DNA from 3 places in the Paenibacillus sp. DP01 genome. Region 2 is predicted to be linked to each of the others. Evidence: riboswitches for the same ligand, from Rfam matches in the RefSeq annotation. Region 2 holds a riboswitch; each other region holds the start of a gene.
What was found. A riboswitch is a leader RNA that binds a small molecule or an ion and turns the genes downstream of it on or off. The one in region 2 is predicted to bind cyclic di-AMP.
Positions count from the first base shown of each region.

Region 1 (4,481 bases), 2.7 Mb from region 2:
GTCGAATAAGGCAGGTCGTTTAGGATTTTATTGTATTTTAATCCATTATTCCGAATATTAAAGGAGCTGATATCTTGCACCAGCCACTCAGTGAAGAAAAAGTTTTTAAGGACCCGGTACATAATTACATCCATGTTCAGGATACTGCGATATGGCGATTGATCAATACGCCGGAGTTCCAACGTTTACGACGCATTCGGCAGTTAGGCACATCTTATCTGACGTTTCATGGAGCGGAGCATAGCCGGTTTTCACATTCACTGGGCGTATACGAGATTACGAGACGCATCATTTCCCAATTTGAACGTGGAGACTTTCCCGACTGGCCAAAGGAAGAAAGACTGGTTGCTCTGTGTGCTGCTTTGTTGCACGATGTGGGGCACGGTCCATTTTCTCATTCCATTGAAGAAGCCTTTCATATGAACCATGAGGATTGGACATGCCGCATTGTACTGGGCGACACGAAGATTAACGCTGTGCTACGGCAAGTGGATGAGATGCTGCCCCACAAAGTCGCGGCGGTTATAGCCAAAACGTATGATAAGCCGATTGTTGTCAACCTGGTAACAAGTCCGCTCGATGCTGACCGTATGGATTATTTGTTGCGGGATGCTCATTCGACAGGTGTTAACTACGGAACGATTGATTTGGATCGTATTTTACGTTTGTTGCGTCCTCATAATGGGAGAATTGTCGTAAAAGAGTCGGGTATGCATGCTGTAGAGGATTATCTAATGTCACGCTATCAGATGTACTGGCAAATTTATTTCCATCCTGTAACACGCAGCTCGGAAATCCTGTTACGTAAAATTTTTAAGAGAGCAAAGGAATTGTTCAAAAACGGATATGAGTTTGGTTTTCTGCTTGATCCGCTGCCCGATCTGTTAAAAGGGGAACTAACAGTGGAGCAGTATTTGATGCTGGATGAGTCTTTGATTCAGACGGTATTTAGCCAATGGAAACGAGAAAAGGATGAAATTTTAAGTGATTTGAGTAGCCGTTTTATGGATCGTAGATTGTATAAATATGTAGAGATTGAAAATATGGATACAGATACCGTTGACCATATTCGAGAGGCTTTGAAAGAGGCTGGATTGCATCCTGAATATGATCTTGAAATTGATTTTCCAACAGATCTTCCTTATGATGTGTTTCGGCAGGGCGGTTCAACGGACAACCAGATTTTACTGCTTGGACGTCAGGGCGAGGTGCGGGAAATATCCGAAGTTTCAGAAATTGTACGCTCAATAAGTGGCATTCACCGAGGAAAATATCACATGTATTTTCCCCAGAATAAATTGAACGGGGTAAAAGACAGGCTTCCTGCCGAAATAAGGAATTATTTTGTCAAACAATAGACAAATATATAGAAATGTAAGTAAGAAAAGGAGATGAAAACCTTGGATTTATTCGACACTCATACTCACCTAGATGCGCCACAATTTGACGAAGACCGTGAAGAAGTTATAGCACGTGCTGTCGAATCAGGAGTAACACGGATGATCAATATCGGATTTAATCGTGAGACCATTCCATCCACCATGAAGCTGGCTGAGACGTATGATTTTATTTATGCAGCCGTTGGATGGCATCCGCAGGATGCCATTACAATGCAGGAGGGTGATTTAGAATGGATTGCATCGTTATGCAGTCATAAAAAGGTTGTAGCGATCGGAGAGATCGGTCTGGATTATTATTGGGATACATCACCAAAGGATGTGCAGCAGCGGGTACTTCGAAATCAAATTGGCCTGGCACGTGAGCTCAACATGCCAATTGTTATCCATAACCGAGATGCACATGAAGATATTGTGAGGATTTTACGTGAGGAAAAGGCGAGCGAGATTGGCGGAGTCATGCACTCCTTTTCTGGGAGCTGGGAGACCGCTAAAATGGTGCTTGATATGGGCTTTCACCTTTCCTTTGGCGGGCCCATAACGTTCAAAAATGCCAAGCAGCCAAAAGAGGTACTGGCCCTGGTTCCGCTGGATCGTCTGCTGATTGAAACGGACGCGCCATACTTGACGCCTCATCCGTTTCGCGGGAAGCGAAATGAGTCGGCCCATGTGAGATTGGTGGCAGAGGTAGCTGCCCAAATTAAGGGAATTACAGTGGAGGAATTGGTATCCATTACGACCCAAAATGCTTTGGAACGATTTGACATTCAGTGAAAAAGCGAAGAAATCAATCAAAATAAAGAGATAGACGGAGCTAATTATGATTTTGTTGCAGGAAACTCAAGAATATTACAATTTTTTAACCGAATATTTTAAAAAATGTACTTGAAACCTGCTTTACAACATGCATGGAAACAGGATATCATCTTTTCAGTGAATTGTTGTTGAGTGTAAACATCAACAAATCATTTCATGAACCAGTCTCGCTGAGTCCCTTTTGCAGGGAACGGGGGAACCGATATGGCTTACAGTACGTCCGGCGTATGTGCAAGAGAGAATGTCTCTTCAGCAGCCGGCTCAACCGAAATTCATTTCCCGAATGGGATGAACAGGTAGAGAAGCCGTATTTCGATTTCTTTCTGGGTCTTCGGGGTGAATGTGAAGGCGACCGCCATGAGCGGTTGACCTAAGCTAGGGCGACTCTCTACGTCCGAACCCGACAGCTAACCCCGTAAGCGTAACAAGAGAGAAGCCATCTCGTGCATGAGTTTTCCCGCATATTCACACATGTCGGAAGCCACGAAAGAGCTCTCTAGTCTCTTTCTTTGGCTTTTTTTGTTGTGAATAAAAGAAAATCTGTCATCATACTGTGGTTAAACAGGGGAGGACAGCATGCCGCGAAGACGGGTACATGGTGCAGGACAGTCGCAGTACGGGCTTGTCTTGTAGAAAATCTGTTATAGTCACGTCAACGATCAACTATGTCTTACTCCAGACGGCGGGCTATGTAAGGAGGACGGAGGAAATGGGCATTTTCCGAAAAGAGGAGACCCATGAGTCACGCTCATCCAGCATGTCTTACGTATTACGTTGGAAGCAAGAGAATGTGCGCCAGGCTGCTTTGGTTGCTATTTTTCTAATCGCACTAACGATTATGATTTCAATTCTGATGTACACGCAATCTAAAAAACAAGTCTTTTTTGTCATCGATGGTAAGGCATCTGCGGTAGAAACCCGGGAATCCAAGCTCCAAGATTTGCTCAATGAGCATTCTATTTCACTTCAGCCGCATGATACAATTTCCATGCCGCTAAATGGAGCAGTACAGGATGGGGATCGCGTAGTCATTAAACGTGCCAATCAGGTTAAAGTATCCTCAGGCAATAAGACGAAAAAGCTGTACACAACAGAAAATACAGTAGAGGGTGCCATTCGCACTTCGGGCTATAAATTATCATCAACGGATAAAGTTTACCCTGCGTTGGATGCCTCTGTTTCAGCTAACATGGACATAAAAATCGTCCGTGTGAAGAAACAGCAGGTCGAACAGAAAAAACAAGTGCCTTATCAGGTCATCAAAACGGCAGATCCAAGTCTCTATAAAGGCGATAATCGAGTCATTCAAAGTGGCAAATCGGGTGTGGTAGTCCAGCATGTTCAAAAGGTATACCATGATGGAAAATTGGTATCCAAACAGCTGGTCAACAAGGAAGTCGCACAGAATCGTGTGGATAAGGTAATTGCGGTAGGAACGAAGAAGAAACCGGTCGTTCTAGCTGCTTCCATCGGCCCTAAAGATGCGGTTAAGGCTACAAAGGTTAGTTCGGGCAGTGCTGTCCGTAAAGCAGGTATTAATTTTAATTATAGAAAAGTTTTACAAAATGTCTCCATGACGGCGTATTCCGCACAGGAGCCAGGTATCGGTACACGTACCGCCTCCGGCACGCGTGTCACGGAAGGACGCACCATCGCTGTCGATCCGAGTGTAATTCCAATCGGGTGGTGGGTGTATATTGAAGGGGTGGGCTTCCGCCGTGCGGAGGATACCGGTGGCGCGATTAAAGGCCACAAAATCGATGTGTATTATGAGAGTTTGAGCCGGGCCAACCAATTTGGTCGTAAGCACGGTAAAACCGTATATGTTATCGGACCTGTAAAGCCGGAAATCAACTAAAACAGGTTGTGTATGTTGAGGACAATGCGATAGTATTAACAACATAGTTATGCCATGCTAAGAAGAGGATACCCTCTTCTTATTTTGTTTTCAAAAGCAGGGAAAGATAAATATATGTTGCTGTGTAACAGTGGAGGGAAACGAAGATGATCAAGGAAGTGATCGTGGTGGAAGGCCGGGATGATACGGTAGCCATTCGCCGTGCTGTCGAAGCAGATACGATAGAAACTGGCGGTTCAGCCATTAATAAAATGACGCTGCGAAAAATTGCATTGGCGCAGGAACGGCGGGGGGTCATTATTTTAACTGATCCCGATCATGCAGGGGAGCGTATCCGTAAAATCATCGCCTCCAAGGTACCCGGCTGCAAGCAGGCTTTTATACCTGAGGCAGAGGCGACGCGCAAAGGG
Region 1 covers NZ_CP173059.1:27,641-32,121, forward strand. Annotated here, with positions in the region: gene ACH59B_RS00130 (HD domain-containing protein) at 75-1,358, shown strand; gene ACH59B_RS00135 (TatD family hydrolase) at 1,401-2,171, shown strand; cyclic di-AMP (ydaO/yuaA leader) riboswitch at 2,372-2,651, shown strand; gene ACH59B_RS00140 (3D domain-containing protein) at 2,923-4,071, shown strand; gene rnmV (ribonuclease M5) at 4,218-4,481, shown strand, end outside.
Region 1: it holds a riboswitch for cyclic di-AMP, as region 2 does, so the genes downstream of both, ACH59B_RS00140 (3D domain-containing protein) here and ACH59B_RS13515 (3D domain-containing protein) in region 2, are expected to answer to the same signal.

Region 2 (4,481 bases):
TACGAAAAAAGCATGCGGACATTTTTAAAATGTGCGGCCCGCACACCCGCCAAATTGCCTTAACCTTTGATGATGTGCCCGATTCAAGGTATACGCCGCAGGTTTTGGACGTATTACACGCAAACGGTATCAAAGCTACGTTTTTTATCGTCGGCCATCGTGCGGAAAAGCATCCGGGGATCATACGCCGCATCATCCGCGAGGGTCATGCTATAGGAAACCATTCCTATACTCATCCGGATTTCAGGAAGGCCACACCAGAACGCTTTCGCCACCAGATTACAAAAACAGAACGTATTTTAGAAGCCAGCGCAGGTTTTCGGCCCAGATTGATACGACCACCCTATGGTGAAATCACGGAGCCTCAAATTCAGTGGGCGCGTCGTCATGGGTACATGATCGTCAATTGGAATGTGGACTCTCTAGACTGGAAGGGATTAAGCAAAACACAGATTCAGCGTAACGTGATCCCGGCTACCAGACCTGGCTCCATTATTTTAATGCATGCAGGTGGAGGTCAAAGTTCCAACTTGCAAGGTACTGTCCAAGCTTTGCCGGGTCTAATCCACTCTTTAAAAGCTAAGGGCTACAAGTTTGTCACAGTCCCCCGGCTACTTCACACATCGGAACGAAAATAACAGTATGTCTAAGCCTCGTATATACCAACAACGTAAAAAGGCTGCCTTGACGAGCAGAATGCTTCTGCTTGTAAGACAGCCTTTTTTAGCGATAAACGACCGTACTGATAAGAAGTCGTCCCAGTTATATGTTGTGTGCTATAATATTAAGTTTACATAATATATATTATGTTTAATGAATTCAAATATATGCACAATGCTATTTATCAATAACGTACAGTTTCACATTTTGGAAGCCGAAGTCGTTCACGAATGATTTGTTGCCAGGGATAAAGATATCAATCCGCTTTCCGGTAATAGCGCTGCCCTGATCACGGGCAACGGCTACAAAAGAATGGTCTGGCAAGCCGGGATGGGAATAGCCTGTAACTAGCACCTTTGTTCCCATAGGAATGACTTTCGGGTCTACTGCAATTGTACCCAGTTTAAGCGGATTACCGTAGTAATCGACTGCACCCCATTTGCCATTTTCATCAGCTGCGGCTGAATATGCTGTTGCTTTAACATCAACAACTTTACTGTAATTGAATGTTTTGCCCCATGCTTCAATTGTTGGCCTCTCATTCGCTGGTGCTTTCTCCGTAAGAAGCTGTGGTTTCGAATCCGAAGCCGCCTTCACACTTTTTTCGTCTGGCACTTTAATTTGTAGACCTGCATATATGTTGTTGGACGCAATATCCGGGTTAGCCTTCGTCAAGTCATCTACCGATACCCCATAACGTTGAGCAAGCAAAAAGAAAGTATCGCCTTCTTTGGCAGTATGAAGCGAAGCAGCATTTGCTACTCCAGCTGTCTGTGCCAATCCTGCAATCGCTGCGGCAAGCACCGCAAATTTCATGGTTTTTCCAATATGTTTTAAGTGTTTCAAAGATATGTACCTCCTCTGTTATGCCTGCGAAGTTAGCTGTCGGATTCGGACTCAGGAGAAGCCCTATGCTTGTGCAATTCACCCCTAGGCATATTCCACAACATCTATATGACGCATTGGAATAATTGCCGTTGTTACGTCCCCCGCACTTCCCATGGTTTGAGCCCAGCACCTGAGTAATTGTTATCATTGCTGCTGCCCCGGTAAGTTTTGGCTTACTGCATAATATCACAATTTTGTAACCTTATCTGCATGAAAATGTTGGGAACCTTGAACATCATACTATATCCATTACAATTTTGTCATCAAAAATCGGTTTTTTGTTACGAAAATATGGAGATATGGTGACAAAAAGAGAAAAGCCCTCCGTGAAATATCATCACGAGAGGGCTTTGTCAATAATTCATAAAAGCATTTTCTTACAGCACTTTAGCCAGAAAATCACGGGTACGATCATGGCTTGGAGTTCCGAAAACTTGCTCCGGCGTACCTTGCTCTATAATTTGACCGTTGTCCATAAAGATGATTCGGTCTCCTACCTCACGAGCAAAGCCCATTTCATGCGTCACGATCACCATCGTCATGCCGCCTTCAGCAAGCTTCTTCATCACATCCAGAACCTCTCCAACCATTTCAGGGTCCAGGGCAGAGGTAGGTTCATCAAACAGCATTACGTGCGGCTGCATGGCGAGAGCACGTGCTATCGCTATACGTTGCTTTTGACCGCCAGATAACTGGTTCGGGTAGGTATTCTTCTTATCCTCAAGACCCACGGTCCGCAGGAGCTCCAACGCAATTTTCTCCGCTTCTTTCCCCGATTGCTTCTTCACCTGCGTTGGTGCAAGCGTCAGATTCTGCAGTATTGTTTTATGCGGAAACAGATTAAAATGTTGGAAAACCATCCCCATCTTCTCTCGAGTCGCATTAATATTATGACCACGGGCCGTAATCGGCTCACCCTCAAACAAGATTTCCCCTTCTGTTGGCTGTTCCAACAGATTCATACAACGCAAAAACGTACTTTTCCCCGAACCACTGGGGCCGATAATGACGACTACTTCACCTTTGGCGATATCTATATCAATGCCTTTTAAAATTTCATTCTTACCGAATGATTTACGCAGTTGTTTAACGGTGATCACTGGCTCTCAACTTCCTTTCCCATAAACCCAACAGCTTAGATAAGCTGAATGTCATTACAAAATAAATAGCAGCTGCGATTACGAATGGACTTAAGCCTTCGTAGGTAATATTCTTAATGACCTGGGCTTGATACATAATGTCCACCATCCCAATGGTCGAAATAATAGAAGATTCTTTAATGATCGTAATGAACTCATTACCAATAGCAGGCAATATAGATTTAAATGCTTGCGGTAAAATAACGTGACGCATCGCTTTGCCTCGTCCCATCCCGAGCGAGCGGGCAGCTTCCATCTGTCCACGGTCTACGGCCTGAATACCAGCACGGAAAATTTCAGCCAAATATGCCGAACTATTCAGAGACAACGTAATTATACCGGACTGGAGTGGCGTAAAATTAACACCTAACGTCAAAGCAACTCCGTAATGAATGATCATAAGCTGCACCAGCATAGGTGTGCCGCGCAGTATCTCTACATATGCGGTACCTAGCCACTCGATAATACGAATACCACTCATCCGTAGCAAGGATATGATCAGGCCAATAATGAATCCGAACAGTACTCCGAGCGCAGACAGCAATAGAGTGTAGCCGATACCCGTAGCGTAGAAACTGCGATATTTCAAAAATATATCTACAATGCTATTCGAAGAAACCTGTCTGTCAGCAGACAGTGCACTCGCTTCTGTAGAAAACTTCTCAATCGAACCGTCCGCTTTCAGGCGAGCCAACGTTTTATTTACTGAAGCAAGCAATTCCGCATTTCCTTTACGGATGCCTACAGCAGTTTCTGCTCCTTCATCTTCAGGTACTGCTTTGGCAAGTGTTACGGTACCGTCTAGCGTGTATCCTTTAGCAACGGTATCTTCGATTACAACCGCGTTGATACGCTTGGTCCGAAGCTGGAGTACCAGATCGGATATTTTATCCAATGAGGTTACCGAAGCATTAGGTACTTTTTGCGCAATTTCTTCCTGGATACTCCCCTTCTGCGCACCGAGCTTCTCTCCTTTTAGAGCAGCCATCGTTGAATATTTGTCTTTGTCCTCTGGACGAACCATAATGACTTGCTTGGAACGATAGTATACATCCGAAAAATCAATGCTCTTTCTGCGTTCATCTGTCGGTGTCATACCAGACAGGACCAAGTCTACGCGACCACTTTGCAGAGCAGGCAGCAAAGAGTCAAAACTCATGTCCTCTGGGACCATCTCTGCATCCAGATCCTTGGCGATTTCCTTGGCGATTTCAACATCAAACCCGACAATGGTATCCTGACCGTTAATAACTTTGTGAAACTCATACGGCGGGAAGTCAGCACTCATACCCACTACAAGTTTTTTCTGTGGCTTTCCTTCCGATCCGTATGCAGTGAGCATAGGAAGACCAGCCAACAGCAAGATAACCGCCGTCAAAACCAGGGCGGTAAAACGATATGCCTTTTTCAATCTTTTTTTCTCTCCTTAAATTCTTTATAATAAATAAGATTGTGTCATTATAAATGAATATGCATGATTATGCAATGAATGTTATAGTACAATTTTAGTATATCTATCGCAGTACCTACATTACAGCATATATAAAGGAGTTTTCAGCATGAATTTTAAACAGACCATTCAACACACCATTGAACAGCATACCGAGCGGTTTAAGGACATTTCGTTGTATATAGGCGCAAATCCTGAACTTGGAAACGAGGAATTCCTGGCCTCTGCCCGTCTAAAAGAAGAACTTGCCTTTCACGGTTTTGAAGTTCAGGCACCCATATTGGGTATAGAAACGGCCTTTATTGCTACTTACAAAGCAGTCAAGCCTGGACCAGTTGTTGCTT
Region 2 covers NZ_CP173059.1:3,091,360-3,095,840, forward strand. Annotated here, with positions in the region: gene ACH59B_RS13510 (polysaccharide deacetylase family protein) at 1-638, shown strand, start outside; gene ACH59B_RS13515 (3D domain-containing protein) at 838-1,506, opposite strand; cyclic di-AMP (ydaO/yuaA leader) riboswitch at 1,513-1,682, opposite strand; gene ACH59B_RS13520 (amino acid ABC transporter ATP-binding protein) at 1,926-2,648, opposite strand; gene ACH59B_RS13525 (ABC transporter substrate-binding protein/permease) at 2,635-4,098, opposite strand; gene ACH59B_RS13530 (M20 family metallopeptidase) at 4,247-4,481, shown strand, end outside.

Region 3 (4,481 bases), 1.6 Mb from region 2:
GTGTAATTAAGAATTTAGTAAAATTCCATTTGATCGCTTTGGAGCCTAATACGCCTGGAGCAGTGTGGGTCAGGTAGCGAAATAGAGGATGTGCCTGATCACCGTTAACATCTATCTTGGCGAACATGGGAAAGGTCACTCCGTAATTGAGTTGGCAAAACTCGGAGATCTCCTCGCTGGAACCCGGCTCTTGTTTGGCGAACTGATTGCTGGGAAATCCCAAAATTTCGAGCCCCTGTTCGTGATACTGGTCATATAGCTCTTGTAGCGCCTTGTACTGGGGGGTTAACCCACATTTGCTGGCAGTATTCACGATAAGAAGAACTTTCCCTTCGTATGTGGATAACGGAATTTGTGCCCCTTGTAGGGTCTGTGCATCATATTTATATACGCTCATGATATCCCTCCTAATTAAATATTCTACAATTAAATTGTGAACAATTCAACAAGGGGTTGCAAGTCCAGAAGAGTCTACAGACATTGTGCATTGTAAAATCGTCTTTTGTTCAAAACGGTAAATCGCACTTCAAATGGAGCAAATTGAGGTGTTTCTTCTCATAAAAAAGGCTTCATTCGATAATTATCTAGTACATATAGCGCATTTTCTTTCTTTTTTATAAATAAAGGGCAACCGTACCATACCCTACGCCAATATTGACATGCCTTTCATTTTCAAAAAGGGGTGAAATACAGAGTTTTAGAGAGATACGAGAAGCATAGGTTGGTTGTAAGCGTTATCCTTAATCTTCTATGCTCTAAAGGGTGATTTATAGCCTTGCCGTTGAGCTTTACAGTCTTCCTTGCACGGGTGTATGATTCAAGACGTAATTTCAAATTAACAACAATGAAGCAACAATGAATTGTCTAAAGCGCTGAATTTTGCAGTTGCAAAAGCGGGGGAACCAACGAGTATATACGGCTTTGCAAGCCGTGTGTCTCATGGGGTGAATTTTCCGGCCAAGTGCCGTAAATAGGGCGACTCTCACGTCCGAATCCGACAGCTAACCTCGTAAGCGTACAGGGAGAGGCAACAAACCGCCGTGTGCAGCCATGGTTTATTTTATCATGGAATGTATGAAGCCGGAGGAAGCCTTTTTCCTTCGGCTTCTTTTTGTTGTCTTTTTATACCGGGAGAGGAGCTACTGATGGAAGGTCGGTTAATTATTGTCACTGCACCGAATGAAGCGGGCAGAAGTTTTGTGAAATTGCTTATGTTCAAAAAATTGGCGTTTGCAGTTCTCACAAATAGCACCCAGGAGGAACGACAGCTCAAAAAAATGGGTGTGGAGCACATTGTGCGCATCAATACGATGCAAGCGGGAAAATGGAATTTTCCTAAAAAAGAAATTGGTAGTGTGTATTTGTTCGAAAACAGCTTGAATCTAACTTGCCGTTTCCTGCAAATATGTCGGCCACTAACATCAGAATTGATCTATGTTATTACGCACGGCTGTAATCCACAAGGAATTTATCGGGGATTGGGAGCGGACCATGTGATCTACACATTGAACGGAGAGGTGGGTTTCCTGCTGAACGGATAAGCACTTATAACATAGCTGGTTTATGATTTTATGATGGAATCAAAAGGGCAATCTGAAAAGCGATACGGAGGGTATGAACATGATGGATTTATACATGCTGCTCGTAATGGCTGTGAGTTATGGAGTGATACTGCTGTTTGTACGCTGGTGTGATGCGCAGACCTCAAAAGGAGGGCGAAGAGGATGATCGTTGTGCTAGGACTTACGGCTATTGTGTTCGTGTATTTAATCTACGCACTCCTGAATCCTGAAAAATTCTAGTCAACTATAGGATCGAGCAGGCGGGAACAGCAGATCAAGAATGCAGCATCAGAGATGCAGATTTTCGCAAACGTGTGCACTCAATGGATGGTCTGAATCAGGTCTGTTGTTCCAAATGCAGGAGCATTTTAAGGAGGAATAGAGGATGGAGCTACTGCAAATTGGGATTGTGATCATCATATTGTTGCTCTTGGTAAAGCCGATGGGCACCTATATGTATCACGTATTCTCGAATGAACCGAATCGGACGGATCGGATTTTTGGTGGAACGGAAAAGCTGATTTATAAGGCTGTAGGCTTGAAGAAACAGGACAGCATGCATTGGACCACGTACGCTATGAGTTTCATTGCAACCAATGTGGTGCTTGTGGGGATCAGCTACCTGCTATTGCGCTTGCAGGCTATACTTCCGGGCAATCCGGTTGGGAACAGTAATATGGAAGCATCATTGGCATTTAATACAGTAATCAGCTTTATGACCAATACGAATCTCCAACATTACAGCGGAGAAAGCGGGCTTACGTATCTGACGCAGATGGCGTTCGTCACGATGATGATGTTTACTTCGGCTGCTTCGGGGTTTTCGGTTGCTGCGGCTTTTATGAGGGGATTGACGCGGCGCGGTGAAGGGCTGGGTAATTTTTTTCAAGATTTTATTAAAGCCAACATACGGATTTTCCTGCCGCTTGCCTTTGTACTTACGCTGGTGCTGGTGGGATTAAAAGTACCACAGACGCTACAACCCACGGCGGATATTACGACTTTAAGTGGTACACAGCAGCAGATTGCTATGGGACCCATTGCCTCATTGGAATCCATCAAGCATTTGGGCACGAACGGGGGCGGTTTTGCGGGAGCTAATTCTGCACATCCTTTTGAAAATCCAAATCCTTGGACGAACGTACTGGAAATTTTGGCAATGTGGGTAATGCCGGCTTCGCTGCCGTATACATTTGGATTGTTTGCCCGTAATCGCAAGCAGGGCTGGATTATTTTCAGCTCGATGATGGTCTTGTTCCTTATTTTTCTATCCATAACGTATGTGTCGGAGAAAACAGGTAATCCGTTAATCCAGGCACTGGGTATGGATGCATCTCAGGGAAGCATGGAAGGGAAAGAAGTTCGTTTCGGTATTGGCCAATCGGCATTATTCACTGCGGTCACAACGGCGGCAACGACAGGTTCGGTCAATAATATGCATGATACATTGACCCCGCTAGGTGGTATGGCTGCTTTGGGAGAAATGATGCTAAACGTCATTTTTGGCGGCAAGGGCGTCGGGCTGATGAATATGCTGATGTATGCGATTCTGGGAGTGTTTATATGCGGACTGATGGTCGGAAGAACCCCGGAATTTATGGGTAGGAAAATTGAAGGCAAGGAAATGAAACTGATTGCGATTGCCATTTTGGTACATCCGTTTCTTATTCTTGCTCCCACTGCGCTTGCGTTTATGAGTCATTGGGGATATGATGCGGTCTCTAACCCCGGATATCACGGGTTGACTCAGGTGCTCTATGAATATGCATCATCTGCGGCAAATAACGGCTCGGGATTTGAAGGTCTTTCGGATAACAACGTGTTTTGGAATGTCACAACAGGTGCGGTTATGTTCTTTGGACGATATGTATCCATGATTGCATTGCTGGCTGTGGCGGCTTCGTTGAATGCCAAAGCGCCGACCCCGGTGACGATGGGTACACTGCGCACGGACAACAAGCTGTTTGGAGCCATCTTAATCGGAGTGGTCCTGTTGATTGGTGCGTTAACCTTTTTGCCGGTGATCGTACTGGGTCCTGTAGCTGAATTTTTGACCATGTGATGAAGAATGAGCATAGAAGGAAAATGAGAATGGATGAACGGGGTGCTTGATCATGAAGGAACAACGCAAACGCATGCTGGATAGAAGCATCTTGAAGCAGGCGGTCAAGGATAGCTTTATCAAATTAAATCCGATGATCATGATGAAAAATCCTGTCATGTTCGTCGTGGAGATCGGTACATTGGTCGTACTGCTCATGCTACTGCTTCCTGGTTATTTTGGAACCGGCAAGGAAATGGGCTTTAACTTGGCTGTATTTATTATTTTGTTGTTCACGCTGCTTTTTGCTAACTTTGCTGAAGCGCTCGCGGAGGGACGGGGGAAAGCACAAGCTGCTTCCTTGAAAAAATCCAAGCAGGACTCACAAGCTAATAAGCTCGTCGGGAATGAGATTCAGGTGGTCAGCTCAACAGCATTGCGTAAAGGTGACGTGGTAATCGTCTCTCAGGGCGAAATGATTCCAAGCGATGGTGAGGTTATTGAAGGCCTGGCCTCGGTGGATGAATCTGCAATTACGGGAGAATCAGCTCCGGTCATTAAGGAATCGGGCGGTGATTTTTGCTCGGTAACCGGCGGGACGCGGGTAGTCAGTGACCGCATTAAGGTGCGGATTACGACTGAGCCGGGTGAAACGTTTATTGATAAAATGATTTCGCTCGTGGAAGGTGCACAGCGGCAAAAAACGCCAAATGAAATTGCGCTGAATACATTGCTGATTAGCTTAACGATTATTTTTCTCATTGTGGTGGTGACACTGGCCCCGATAGCCCGCCATTTTAAGATTGATTTGCCTGTCCCCGTGCTGATTTCGTTGCTGGTCTGTCTGATTCCGACCACGATTGGCGGGCTTTTGTCGG
Region 3 covers NZ_CP173059.1:1,539,183-1,543,663, forward strand. Annotated here, with positions in the region: gene ACH59B_RS06605 (glutathione peroxidase) at 1-397, opposite strand, end outside; cyclic di-AMP (ydaO/yuaA leader) riboswitch at 861-1,032, shown strand; gene ACH59B_RS06610 (hypothetical protein) at 1,146-1,541, shown strand; gene kdpF (K(+)-transporting ATPase subunit F) at 1,725-1,802, shown strand; gene kdpA (potassium-transporting ATPase subunit KdpA) at 1,948-3,624, shown strand; gene kdpB (potassium-transporting ATPase subunit KdpB) at 3,677-4,481, shown strand, end outside.
Region 3: it holds a riboswitch for cyclic di-AMP, as region 2 does, so the genes downstream of both, ACH59B_RS06610 (hypothetical protein) here and ACH59B_RS13515 (3D domain-containing protein) in region 2, are expected to answer to the same signal.